Regions from separate parts of the Streptomyces sp. NBC_00464 genome, predicted to be linked through region 2. Evidence: predicted binding sites of a transcription regulator. Region 2 holds the regulator's gene; the other holds the start of a gene.
What was found. Region 2 encodes HspR, which represses chaperone genes until heat shock. Its sites were predicted from a motif close to TTGAGNNNNNNNNNCTCAA; they were not measured.

Region 1 (6,292 bases), 2.1 Mb from region 2:
GCAGCTCGTGTGCGTGGCCAGGAAGCGGCCGAGCCAGGCCCGGCGCTCGGGGGCCGGCATGGCTTCGAGCCGACGGAGCTGCGGGGACTTCTCCGCGCCGGGGGCAGGCGATGCGCCGGGGCTCTGCGACGCGCCGGCGAGCCAGTTCGTGACGGCGTCGTCGGTCGCCGTCACCCGGCCGGTGTGGACGGCGTCCGGGCACTCCCGGTTCGCCAACCGGTAGGCCACCTGCCAGGCGAAGTCCTCCGCATGCTGCAGCCGTCCTCGCAGGAGGTACCAGCCGAGGTTCGGCGTCGGCATCCAGGCAGCACCGGAGCCCGGCCGCGTCTCCTGGTCCACATAGCGGACCGGCGCCCCCGGCACTCCGTCCAGCCGGCCGAGCAGCCCGGACAGTGCCTGGGAGACCTGCGGCAGCAGAGGCCCGTCGTACCCGGTCAGGCAGAGCTGCGGGGTGCCGTCCGTGCAGGTGACGCGGTCCGTGGCCGGGTCCTCCCGCAGCAGACCGGGGCCGGTGTCCACGATCAGCGCGGCGACCGTAGCCGCCAGGGCGAGCGGTACGACGGCGAGGAACCGGCGCCTGGCCGCATGGGCGATCAGAGCGGCCAGGGCGAGACCGCAGGTCCAGGCCACCATCGCCGGGGCGAACCACCACACGGGCAGCGACCCGTCGAGCGCGTACTGCACGGCCGGGTCGAGGAACTGGGCCGAGGACTCGGAGTAGCTCGGCACCCCCAGCACGAGATACAGCAGCGCGGCGAGAACGGGCGCGGCCAGCCGCCACCGGCACCGCTGCCCGACGACGAACCCGACCAGTCCGACGGCCACCAGGAAGGCGCTGTCCGCGACGGCGAAGGACGGGAACGGACTCCCGCCCCCGGCGTACGGCCAGGTGGCCAGCAGCGAGGCGGCCAGCGCGACGAGATACCCGGCGACCGCCCAGAGCGCGAGCGGCAGCGCGGCCACCACGGCCCGCGTCGACCTGGGGCGCGGGGTGGAGAGCCAGAGTTCGGTGGTCGAGCGCCGGTGCTCGCGGGCGCCCTGCCAGCAGGAGGCGGCCGCCACCAGCGGGCCGACGAGCAGGGTGGCGCCGGAATGCAGCAGTCCCTGGGTCTCGCCCCAGCTCCCCTGCCAGGTATCGGCCTTGGCCGCCATGGTGACGGCGAGCATGACCGCCGTACAGACACCGGTCCACGGCGCGATGCCGCGGCGCAGCTCGGTCCGCAGCGCGAGGAGCGTCGGCCGGTACGCGGCGACGGGGGAGCGGGCGGACCCGGAGGCGTCCTGCTCCTCTTTCCGGGCAACGGAGTTGTCGGTCGTCGTCATCGGGCGGCCGCCGTCGAACGGTGGGTGAGCAGGGCCGCGGTGTAGCCGCGCTCGATGGGGCTGCCGTCGAGCCGGTCCCCGTCGCTGCCCAGGGCCGCCAGCTCGGCCGTCGTCCCCCGGTACGCGATTCGGCCCGCCTCGACCAGCGTCACATCGGCGCAGGCCGTGACCACGTCCTCGACCAGGTGCGTGGAGAGGATGACCGTGGCCCGTTCGCCGAGCTCCCGCATCAGCGCGCGGAACTCCACCCGCTGCTCCGGGTCGAGCCCGGCGGTCGGCTCGTCGAGCAGCAGCAGCTCCGGTTCGTTGACGATCGCCTGCGCGATGCCCACGCGCCGGACCATCCCGCCCGACAGGGTCTTCATCCGGGCATCGATGCGGTCCGTCAGGCCCACCCGGTCCACCGCACGCTCCACGGCGCCCGCGATCAGGGCGCCGTCCATCTCCTTGAGCCACGCCACATAGGCGACGAACTCGCGGACGGTGAAGCCCGGGTAGTAGCCGAACTCCTGCGGCAGATAGCCGAGCCTGCGCCGGACCGCCGCGCGGCTGCGGTGGTCCGCGTCCGCACCCACCTGGCTGCCGAGCAGTTCGACCCGCCCGGAGGCCGGTGCGACGGCCGTCGACACCACCCTGATCAGCGACGTCTTGCCGGCGCCGTTCGGCCCGAGGAGGCCGTGCACGCCGGGCGCGAAGTCGAGATCGACGGCGTCCAGCGCGGTCGTGCGACGGTGGCGGACCGTCAGTCCCGAAACCCTGACCGTGCTGTTCACGCGGTCACGCTCATGATGTCTCCAGGTGGTCGAAGGATCTGCGGCGCAGGGCCAGCAGCCCGGCGCAGAGCACGGCCGCGGCAGCCCAGGCACCCTGGGCGGCGGGCCCCGCGAAGTAGTGGGCACCGGCCGCCAGCGGCGCGTCGAGTCCCGAAGGCGATGTGGTGAACGTCGGTACGACGACGGCGACGGCCCAGCACCCGGCGACGGACGAGGCGCCGGTGCGGCAGCCGACGTACGAGCCGAGCGCCAGCGCCCCCAGCGTCATGGCGAGGCCAGGCAGCAGCCACGCCACGGCCCCCGGACCGGCAGCCGAAGCGGGCAGCGCCGCCCAGGCAAGGGCGAGCACCGGGACGGTCACCGCGAGCACCGCGGCGGTCCTGATCAACAGCAGCCGCAGCCCGCCGCCCGGCGTCGTCGCGGCGATCTCGTGCATCGGGTCGGCGGAGCGCCCGTACGAGACGCCGACCCCGGCGAGCGGCAGCACCGGCGCGACGACCAGGAGCAGCGGCCGCGCCGAGCCGCCGAGCCCGCCCCCGTACGCCAGCGCGACGGACCCGAGCGCCACCAGCACCAGCGCCGCCGCCCATGACCCGCGCAGGGCGGGCCCGGCGGCCCACAGCAACCGGCCGGCCCGGGTGGCGGGCCCCGGCACCGGCAACCGCGGGCGCCCCCGCACCCGGGCCCGCCACCACGAGCGCCCCCGCACCGGCTGCGCCGCCGCGGCTTCGAGCACCGCCGCGCGCACCCCCTCCAGCAGCGGTGCCGCGGCCCCCCGGCCGCGTACCGCCGCAGACACCCGGGCCGCGCAGAGCGCACACGACTCGACGTGCTTCTCCAGCGACCAGGCGTCGGTCTCGGCGGCGGTCCCCGCCGCGTACCGCCCGGCCAGTTCGTCTCCCACATGCCAGGCCGTCATGCCGTGCCTCCCAAGGGACCGTTCTCCACAAGCAGCCGGTCCAGTGCCGCCCGCAGCTCGCGCCGGGCCCGCATGGCCCGGGTCTTGACCGTGCCCTCCGGTATGCCGAGCAGCCGGGCGGCCTCCCGGGTGGTCAGCCCGTCGATGACCGTCGCCCGCAGGACCTCCCGGAGTTCCGGCGAGATCCGGTCGAGCGCGGCACCGACGTCGCCGTACTCCAGACCGGCCAGGACCCGGTCCTCGGCGGACGGCACGGCGGCCGTCCACTCCGCGCCACCGGCTTGCTCGGCCTGCGCCACGCGCTCCGTCCTGGCCCGGGTCCGCTGCGCGTCGACCAGCCGGCGGGCGGCGATCACCCAGAGCCAGCCGCCGGCCTCGGCGCCCCGGTGCGTACCGGCGGAGCGCCAGGCCGTGACGAACGTGTCCTGGAGCACCTCCCGTACGGTCTCGGGGTCCGCGCACCGCCGGTTCAGCCGGGCCAGCAGCCAGCCGGCGTGCCGGTCGTAGAGCGCGGCCAGAGCGGTCGTGTCCCCCTGTGCGACGGCACGCAGCAGCGCCTCGTCGTTCCGGTCGTTCCCCGCGGGGCGCAAGTGGCTCACACCTCCTCTATCGGGGGCCGGACGCGAGTCGGTTCACGCGCGGCGCATGCGGAAGCGGACGCGGACAGGGGCGTGGGGCCTTCTCGCCGTGCACCGCGATGTGTTCGGCCGCCAGCCAGGGGGCGAGGTCGTCGACGAGCAGGGACAGGACGGCCGGATCGGCGGTCGGGGTGCGGCCCGTGCGCGCGGCCACCCGCATCTGCCCGGCCCGCTCGGGAAGATGCGGGTAGTAGCGGGCGAAGAGCTCGGCGGACTCGGCCAGGTCACTGGTCCAGCCGCCCCACTGCGGCATGACCGGGGTGAAGCCCGTACGGACGATCCGGCGGGCAGCGCGGCGGCTCAGGGCGCGGCGTTCGGCGTCCGTGGTGGCCTCGGCGGCCTGCTTGTGCCAGCGCGGGAGCAACAGGCAGGCGCGAACTCCTCCTGGACCCGGCTCAGCGAGCCCTCCCGTGCGATCGTGCCGTCCCGGTTCAGCCCTCGGTCGTCGTTCATACCGGCACTCTGCCCGTCCCGCCAGACCCCTGACCAGCCCGCATCCGCATGACCACGGCTACGGCTGCGGCGGCGCCCCGAACGTCACGTCCGCGGCCGCCGTCGTGACGTCCGCATCCCCGCTGATCGCCCACGCCGCGACCCGGGACACCACGGCGGCCGGAACCGCCTCGCTGATCCCGGGAGCTGCGGGGACGTCCTGCGTCGCGTGCGCGTCGTGAGGGAGGACGACCCGGTAGCCCAGGGCCAGGGCCGTGCGGGCCGTCGCCTGGACGCACATCTCCGACATCACGCCACAGACGGCGACCGCCCCGACGCCCGCCCCGCTCAGCAAGGAGCCCAGCGGTGTACCGGCGAAGCCGTCGTCCCGGGTCTTGCGGATCACGGACTCCGTGGGGCCCTCCTCGACGGGCAGGTGGAGCGCCCAGCCCGGGGTGTGGGGCTCGTCGCCCGCGCCGGGGGCGCCGTCGTTCTGGAGGTGGACGACGAGCGCGCCGCTCTGTCGGGCCCGCGCGATCAGGTCGGCGGTCCGCTCCAGGAGTCCGGCCGCCCCGGGCACCGCCCTGTCCCCGGTGACCCCGGCCTTCTGGACGTCCACGACGAGGAGGGCATGCGAGGGAAGCGCGGAATCGGTCATGGCGCCATCCTGTCCTGCGCCACCGAAGGCCTCCACAGGATTTCGCGTACGCGGGCCAGTGGGGTCGCGGGGACTACGAGGGTGGTGACCGGTGTTGCACACAGGGCACCCAGCGGCAGCCGTACCGCGATCGCTCACAGCGAACGCACCCAGGGGAACATTGAGCGGCTCACAAGCATTGAGTCTTCATAGCTCAACTTGAGTGCCGAAGGGGAGATCATGGCTACTGAGTCCAACGCCGTCACACCGCTGACCCTGCCTGTGCTGCCGCTCGACGACGAGGTCGTGCTGCCCGGAATGGTGGTTCCTCTGGATCTGTCCGACACCGAGGTGCGCGCTGCCGTCGAGGCCGCCCAGGCCGCGGCCGGCGAGAGCGGCGGCAAGCCCGAGGTGCTGCTCGTCCCGCGCATCGACGGCTCGTACACCGGGATCGGTGTCATCGGCACCGTCGAGCAGGTCGGACGGCTCTCCGACGGCGACCCCGGCGCGCTCATCCGCGGCCGTGGCCGCGTGCGGATCGGGGCCGGGACCAGCGGTCCCGGTGCCGCCCTCTGGGTGGAGGGGACCCGGGTCGACGTCTCCGTCCCCGAACCCCTCCCCGGAGCCGCCGCCGAGCTGGTCAAGGAGTACAAGGCGCTCGCCACCAGCTGGCTGAAGAAGCGTGGCGCCTGGCAGGTCGTGGACCGGGTCCAGCAGATCGAGGACGTCTCCGCGCTCGCCGACAATTCCGGCTACTCACCCTTCCTCACCACGGCCCAGAAGGTGCAGCTGCTGGAGACCGCCGACGCGGTCGCCCGGCTGAAGCTCGCCATCCAGTGGCTCGGCGAGCACCTCGCCGAGCAGGACGTCGCCGAGTCCATCGCCAAGGACGTCCAGGAGGGCGTCGACAAGCAGCAGCGCGAGTTCCTGCTGCGGCGCCAGCTCGATGCCGTACGCAAGGAGCTCTCCGAGCTCAACGGCGACCCGGAGGACGAGTCGGACGACTACCGGGCACGCGTCGAGGCCGCCGACCTTCCCGAGCACGTCCGCGAGGCCGCGCTCAAGGAGGTCGACAAGCTGGAGCGTTCCTCCGACCAGAGTCCCGAGGGCTCCTGGATCAGGACCTGGCTCGACACCGTCCTCGAACTGCCTTGGACCGAGCGGACCGAGGACGCGTACGACATCAAGGGCGCCCAGGAGGTCCTCGACGCCGAACACGCGGGCCTGCAGGACGTGAAGGAGCGCATCACCGAGTACCTCGCGGTGCGCAAGCGGCGCGCCGATCGCGGGCTGGGTGTGGTCGGCGGGCGTCGCGGCGGTGCGGTGCTGGCCCTGGTCGGGCCGCCCGGGGTCGGAAAGACCTCGCTCGGTGAATCCGTGGCGCACGCCATGGGCCGCAAGTTCGTCCGCGTCGCACTCGGCGGTGTCCGGGACGAGGCGGAGATCCGTGGCCACCGGCGTACGTACGTCGGCGCACTCCCCGGCCGCATCGTCCGCGCCATCAAGGAGGCCGGTTCGATGAACCCGGTCGTCCTGCTCGACGAGATCGACAAGGTCGGCTCCGACTTCC
Region 2 (6,292 bases):
TGACAGAACGATCCCACGAGGCGATGATGGGGAGGCGCGTGTGCCCCGCGGGGCGGGCAGGTGTCGCCCGTACGCGGGCCCGGTCTGCCGTCGATCACCTGTGTGTGGCGTGTGTCCACCGTCATGAATCGCTGTGTTTTGCCTGGTGAGGTGGGGTGCGTTCACGTTAGTTGAGTCGACTCGACTCAGGTCTGTTGACACTGGGACGGGTGTCATGCATCCTTGAGTCAGATCCACTCAAGTAGTCAGTTGGAGGAATTGAAATGGCACGTGCGGTCGGCATCGACCTGGGCACGACTAACTCCGTCGTCAGCGTTCTCGAAGGCGGCGAGCCCACCGTCATCACCAACGCCGAAGGCGCCAGGACCACGCCGTCCGTCGTCGCTTTCGCGAAGAACGGCGAGGTGCTGGTCGGCGAGGTCGCCAAGCGCCAGGCAGTCACGAACGTCGACAGGACGATCCGTTCGGTCAAGCGCCACATGGGCACTGACTGGAAGATCGAGATCGACGGCAAGGGCTTCAACCCGCAGCAGATGAGCGCCTTCATCCTGCAGAAGCTCAAGCGTGACGCCGAGGCCTACCTGGGCGAGAAGGTGGCCGACGCGGTCATCACCGTCCCGGCGTACTTCAACGACTCCGAGCGTCAGGCGACGAAGGAGGCCGGCGAGATCGCGGGCCTGAACGTCCTGCGTATCGTCAACGAGCCGACGGCCGCCGCGCTGGCGTACGGGCTCGACAAGGACGACCAGACGATCCTCGTCTTCGACCTCGGTGGCGGCACCTTCGACGTGTCCCTCCTGGAGATCGGCGACGGCGTCGTCGAGGTGAAGGCCACCAACGGTGACAACCACCTCGGTGGTGACGACTGGGACCAGCGCGTCGTCGACTACCTGGTGAAGCAGTTCGCCAACGGTCACGGCGTGGACCTGTCCAAGGACAAGATGGCTCTCCAGCGTCTCCGCGAGGCCGCGGAGAAGGCGAAGATCGAGCTGTCGTCCTCGACGGAGACCTCGATCAACCTGCCGTACATCACGGCGTCGGCCGAGGGCCCGCTGCACCTGGACGAGAAGCTCACGCGCTCGCAGTTCCAGCAGCTCACCGCCGACCTCCTGGACCGCTGCAAGAGCCCGTTCCAGAACGTCATCAAGGACGCGGGCATCCAGCTCTCCGAGATCGACCACGTCGTTCTCGTCGGTGGCTCGACCCGTATGCCGGCCGTCGCCGAGCTCGTCAAGGAGCTCACGGGCGGCCAGGACGCCAACAAGGGTGTGAACCCGGACGAGGTCGTCGCCATCGGCGCCTCGCTCCAGGCCGGTGTCCTCAAGGGCGAGGTCAAGGACGTCCTGCTCCTCGACGTCACCCCGCTGTCCCTCGGTATCGAGACCAAGGGAGGGATCATGACCAAGCTCATCGAGCGCAACACCACGATCCCGACCAAGCGCTCGGAGATCTTCACGACGGCCGAGGACAACCAGCCGTCCGTGCAGATCCAGGTCTACCAGGGCGAGCGCGAGATCGCGGCGTACAACAAGAAGCTCGGAATGTTCGAGCTGACCGGTCTGCCGCCGGCCCCGCGTGGCGTGCCGCAGATCGAGGTCGCGTTCGACATCGACGCCAACGGCATCATGCACGTCGCTGCCAAGGACCTCGGCACCGGCAAGGAGCAGAAGATGACCGTCACCGGTGGCTCCTCGCTGCCGAAGGACGAGGTCAACCGGATGCGCGAAGAGGCCGAGCAGTACGCGGACGAGGACCACCGTCGTCGCGAGGCCGCCGAGTCGCGCAACCAGGGCGAGCAGCTCGTCTACCAGACGGAGAAGTTCCTCAAGGACAACGAGGACAAGGTCCCCGGCGACGTGAAGACGGAGGTGGAGACCGCGCTCACCGAGCTGAAGGAGAAGCTCAAGGGCGAGGACACCGCCGAGATCCGCACGGCCACCGAGAAGGTCGCGGCCGTCTCCCAGAAGCTGGGCCAGGCGATGTACGCCAACGCCCAGGCCGAGGGCGGCCCGCAGGCCGACGCGCAGCCGGGTGCCGACCAGGCCCAGGGCGACGCCCAGGACGATGTCGTCGACGCCGAGATCGTCGACGACGAGAAGGACTCCAAGGGCGGTGCGGCGTGACCGAGGAGACTCCGGGCTTCGAGGAGAAGCCCGACGTCCCCTCCGGCGCCACCCCTGACGACGCCGAGCCGAAGGCCGCCACCCCCTCTTCGGAGGAGGAGGCGGCCCCGGCCGGGGACGCGAACCAGACAACGGCACTGACCGCTCAGCTGGACCAGGTCCGCACCGCGCTCTCCGAGCGCACGGGCGACCTCCAGCGGCTCCAGGCCGAGTACCAGAACTACCGCCGCCGCGTGGAGCGGGACCGGGTCACGGTCAAGGAGATCGCAGTCGCGGGTCTCCTGTCCGAGCTCCTGCCCGTGCTCGACGACGTCGGCCGGGCCCGTGAGCACGGTGAGCTCGTGGGCGGGTTCAAGTCGGTGGCCGAATCGCTGGAGACGGTCGTCGCCAAGCTCGGACTGCAGCAGTTCGGCAAGGAGGGCGAGCCCTTCGACCCGACGATCCACGAGGCCCTGATGCACTCGTACGCGCCGGACGTCACCGAGACGACCTGCGTGGCGATCCTGCAGCCCGGGTACCGGATCGGCGAGCGCACCATCCGTCCCGCGCGGGTGGCGGTGGCCGAACCCCAGCCGGGGGCGACGCCCGCGTCCGCGAAGGAAGAGAAGAGTGACGACGAGGAGAGCGGTGGCGGCGAGGAGGTCTGACATTCCGTCCGACCACCTGGCAGCACACCGACCTCCCACCCGTCCGGCCATGTGGCCGGTCGTCCGGAAGGAGGGACGTCGATGAGTACGAAGGACTTCGTCGAGAAGGACTACTACAAGGTTCTCGGCGTCCCGAAGGACGCCACCGACGCCGAGATCAAGAAGGCGTACCGGAAGCTCGCCCGCGAGTTCCACCCGGACGCCAACAAGGGCAACGACAAGGCGGAGGAGCGCTTCAAGGAGATCTCCGAGGCGAACGACATCCTCGGTGACACCAAGAAGCGCAAGGAGTACGACGAGGCGCGCGCCCTCTTCGGCAACGGCGGCTTCCGCGCCGGACCCGGCGGAGCCCAGGGCAACTTCGACCTGGGGGACCTCTTCGGAGGTGCCCCGGGCGGAGCCGGCGGGTTCGGCGGCGGCGGCCTGGGAGATGTCTTCGGCGGCCTCTTCAACCGGGGCGGCGGCGGTACCGGCACACGGGTACAGCCGCGCCGCGGCCAGGACATCGAGTCCGAGGTGACGCTCAGCTTCACCGAGGCGGTCGACGGGGCCACGGTCCCGTTGCGGATGTCCAGCCAGGCACCCTGCAAGGCGTGCTCCGGCACCGGCGACAAGAACGGCAGCCCCAGGGTCTGCCCGACCTGCGTCGGCACCGGGCAGGTCTCGCGCGGCAGCGGCGGCGGATTCTCGCTCACCGACCCCTGCGTGGACTGCAAGGGCCGGGGCCTCATCGCCCAGGACCCCTGCGAGGTCTGCAAGGGCAGCGGCCGGGCGAAGTCGTCCCGCACCATGCAGGTCAGGATTCCGGCGGGCGTCCTCGACAGCCAGCGGATCCGGCTGCGCGGCAAGGGCGCCCCGGGCGAGCGCGGCGGACCGGCCGGCGACCTCTATGTCGTCGTCCACGTCGACGCCCACCCGGTCTTCGGCCGCAAGGGCGACAACCTCACGGTCACCGTGCCCGTCACCTTCACGGAGGCGGCGCTCGGCGGCGAGGTGAAGGTCCCCACGCTCGGCGGACCGCCGGTCACCCTGAAGCTTCCGGCCGGCACGCCCAACGGGCGCACCATGCGGGCCCGCGGCAAGGGCGCGGTCCGCAAGGACGGCACCCGCGGTGACCTGCTGGTCACCGTGGAGGTGACGGTCCCCACGGACCTGGGCACCGACGCCCGGGACGCGTTGGAGGCCTACCGAAAGGCGACCGCGGACCAGGACCCGCGGGCGGAGCTGTTCCAGGCAGCGAAGGGAGCTTGAGGTGGACGGCCGACGACGCAATCCGTACGAACTCACCGATGAATCCCCGGTGTACGTGATCTCGATCGCGGCCCAGCTCTCGGGCCTGCATCCTCAGACGCTGCGCCAGTACGACCGCCTCGGCCTGGTCTCGCCCGACCGCACGGCCGGACGCGGACGGCGCTACTCGGCCCGCGACATCGAGCTGCTGCGCACCGTGCAGCAGCTGTCGCAGGACGAGGGCATCAACCTGGCCGGCATCAAGCGCATCATCGAACTGGAGAACCAGGTCGCGGCCCTCCAGCAGCGCGTCGCCGAGCTCTCGGCGGCCGTGGACGGGGCGGCGGTGGCCATGCGGCAGCGCGAGGCGCAGGTGCACGCGTCGTACCGGCGCGACCTGGTGCCGTATCAGGATGTGCAGCAGACCAGCGCCTTGGTGGTCTGGCGGCCGAAGAGGCCGAAGGACTGAGGGGATTCGATCCCCGCCACGGAGAAGCCCGTCACCCCGGAACGTCAGGGGCGGCGGGCTTCTCCGTCGTGACCGGCGGTACGGGCTCGGCGATGCCGGAGCGGACGAGGAGGGCGCCGAGATGGGTGCGGCTGGTGGCGCCGAGGGTCTGCATGAGCTTGGCGATGTGCGTGCGGCAGGTGCGGACGCTGAAGCCCAGCTTCTTCGCCACAGCCTCGTCGTGGTGTCCCTGGACCAGGAGCCGGGCGATGCTGAGCTGGACGGCGGTGGCGGGAGTGCCCGGGGCTGCTGTCTGCAGTTGCTCGGCGATCGGGGTCGCCTGCGCCCACAGGACTTCGTACACCTGCACCAGGTAACGGACCAGCGCCGGATGCCGGATCTGGAGAGCCACATTCCGGTCGGCCGTCGCGGGAATGAACGCTGTCGCGTGGTCGAAGATGATGAGCCGGTCGATGGTCTGTTCCATCGTTCTGACCTGCACCTGTCCTGGTGGCATCTGCTCCAGGTAGTTCCTGAGGGGCGCGCTGTAGCGTGCCGGGTGCTGGTAGATGTGGCGGAGCCGGGCTCCTCTGTCCACAGCCGACAGGCCGTTGGAGAGGCCCTGCTGGATCTGTTCGGGTGATCGGTGGCCGCCTGGCTGGGCCGTCAGCACTTCCGTGTCGGCGACGGTGGCTGCCTCGTGGAGAGCGGCGCCGATCAGCCTCTTGCCTTCGAGCACGGTGATGGACAGGTTGGGGTCCTCGCTGGCGATGGCCGCCAAGGGGGCGAGGGAGTCGACCAGGGCCGCGCTGCGGCGTATCTGTTCATAGACGTTGCGCGTGATGGGCTGCAGCAGATGGGCGAGCGCGGCCGAAGGCGTGGCAGGGCACAGCATCGTCGGATCCCGGGGGTCCGGGTGGAGCAGGGCCATTTCGACGAGGCAGGGGGCCGATGAGATCTCCGCTCGTGCGATGCGGCCGTGTCGCAGGGATTCGGAGTAGAGCCGGATTGCCGGCTCGCACAGTTCGGAGTCGCTGTGCGGGTGATTTGGTATGACCGTTTCCGTGCCCATCTGGACCCCCTCATTCCTTGCAGTGCAACAAGATGACGGTGGTGAAACCCTAGCGACCGGGGGAGTGTTGACCTGTTGGGGGAGCCGGGAACTCCCCCGGCTGATTCAGGGCACGACCATGCTCTCCCCCGTTGCGTGGTTGTGCCCCCGGCCCGGGGGTGGGGAACTTTGGGTGCCGGCCGGTCAGGAATCCTGTTCCAGGATTCCTGACCGGGCGATCAGATAACCGAGTTGCGTCCGGCTCTTGCTGCCGAGGGCGGCGTTCAGTTTGGCGATATGAGTTCGGCAGGTGCGCACGTTCATGCCGAGGCGCCGGGCGATCGAGTCGTCGACGTGTCCTTCTACGAGGAGTTGAGCGATGGAGCGCTGGACGCCGCTTATGCCCTCCGGGGTGGGCTCGTACCGCACGTCCTCCAGAAGCGGGGTGGCGCGCTGCCAGAGCTGTTCGAACACCCTGGTCAGGTATGCCACCAGGCCCGGGTGGCGCAGCTCCAGTGCCACTTCCGCGTCCTCCTGGGCAGGGATGAAGGCCACCGTGTGGTCGAAGACGAGCATGCGCTCGACGAGTTCCTCGAGGGTGCGGATCTCGACCTTGCCCTCCGCCAGACGCTCGGCGTAGGCATACGTCCCATGGTGGTGCCGGACGGTGTGCTGATAAAGCGTGCGAATGCTGACGCCGCGGTCGATCACGGCCTGTCCGCGCTCGACGCCTTTGCTGAGAATGAGCTCGCTGCGCCCGCCGCCCGGCTGGATGGTGAGGACTTCGGTGGTG

Region 1: a site for HspR is predicted at 4,922-4,940, ahead of lon (endopeptidase La). Genes of this name have one in related genera too.

What each region holds. Positions count from the first base shown of each region.
Region 1 is NZ_CP107899.1:2,008,042-2,014,333, reverse strand. Features, by position in the region: gene OG912_RS08610 (hypothetical protein) at 1-1,323, opposite strand, end outside; gene OG912_RS08605 (ATP-binding cassette domain-containing protein) at 1,320-2,096, opposite strand; gene OG912_RS08600 (hypothetical protein) at 2,107-3,015, opposite strand; gene OG912_RS08595 (RNA polymerase sigma factor) at 3,012-3,614, opposite strand; gene OG912_RS08590 (hypothetical protein) at 3,622-4,017, opposite strand; gene OG912_RS08585 (isochorismatase family protein) at 4,165-4,743, opposite strand; gene lon (endopeptidase La) at 4,963-6,292, shown strand, end outside.
Region 2 is NZ_CP107899.1:4,072,369-4,078,660, forward strand. Features, by position in the region: gene dnaK (molecular chaperone DnaK) at 264-2,123, shown strand; gene grpE (nucleotide exchange factor GrpE) at 2,120-2,770, shown strand; gene dnaJ (molecular chaperone DnaJ) at 2,852-4,021, shown strand; gene OG912_RS18400 (heat shock protein transcriptional repressor HspR) at 4,023-4,469, shown strand; gene OG912_RS18405 (helix-turn-helix transcriptional regulator) at 4,501-5,520, opposite strand; gene OG912_RS18410 (helix-turn-helix transcriptional regulator) at 5,704-6,292, opposite strand, start outside.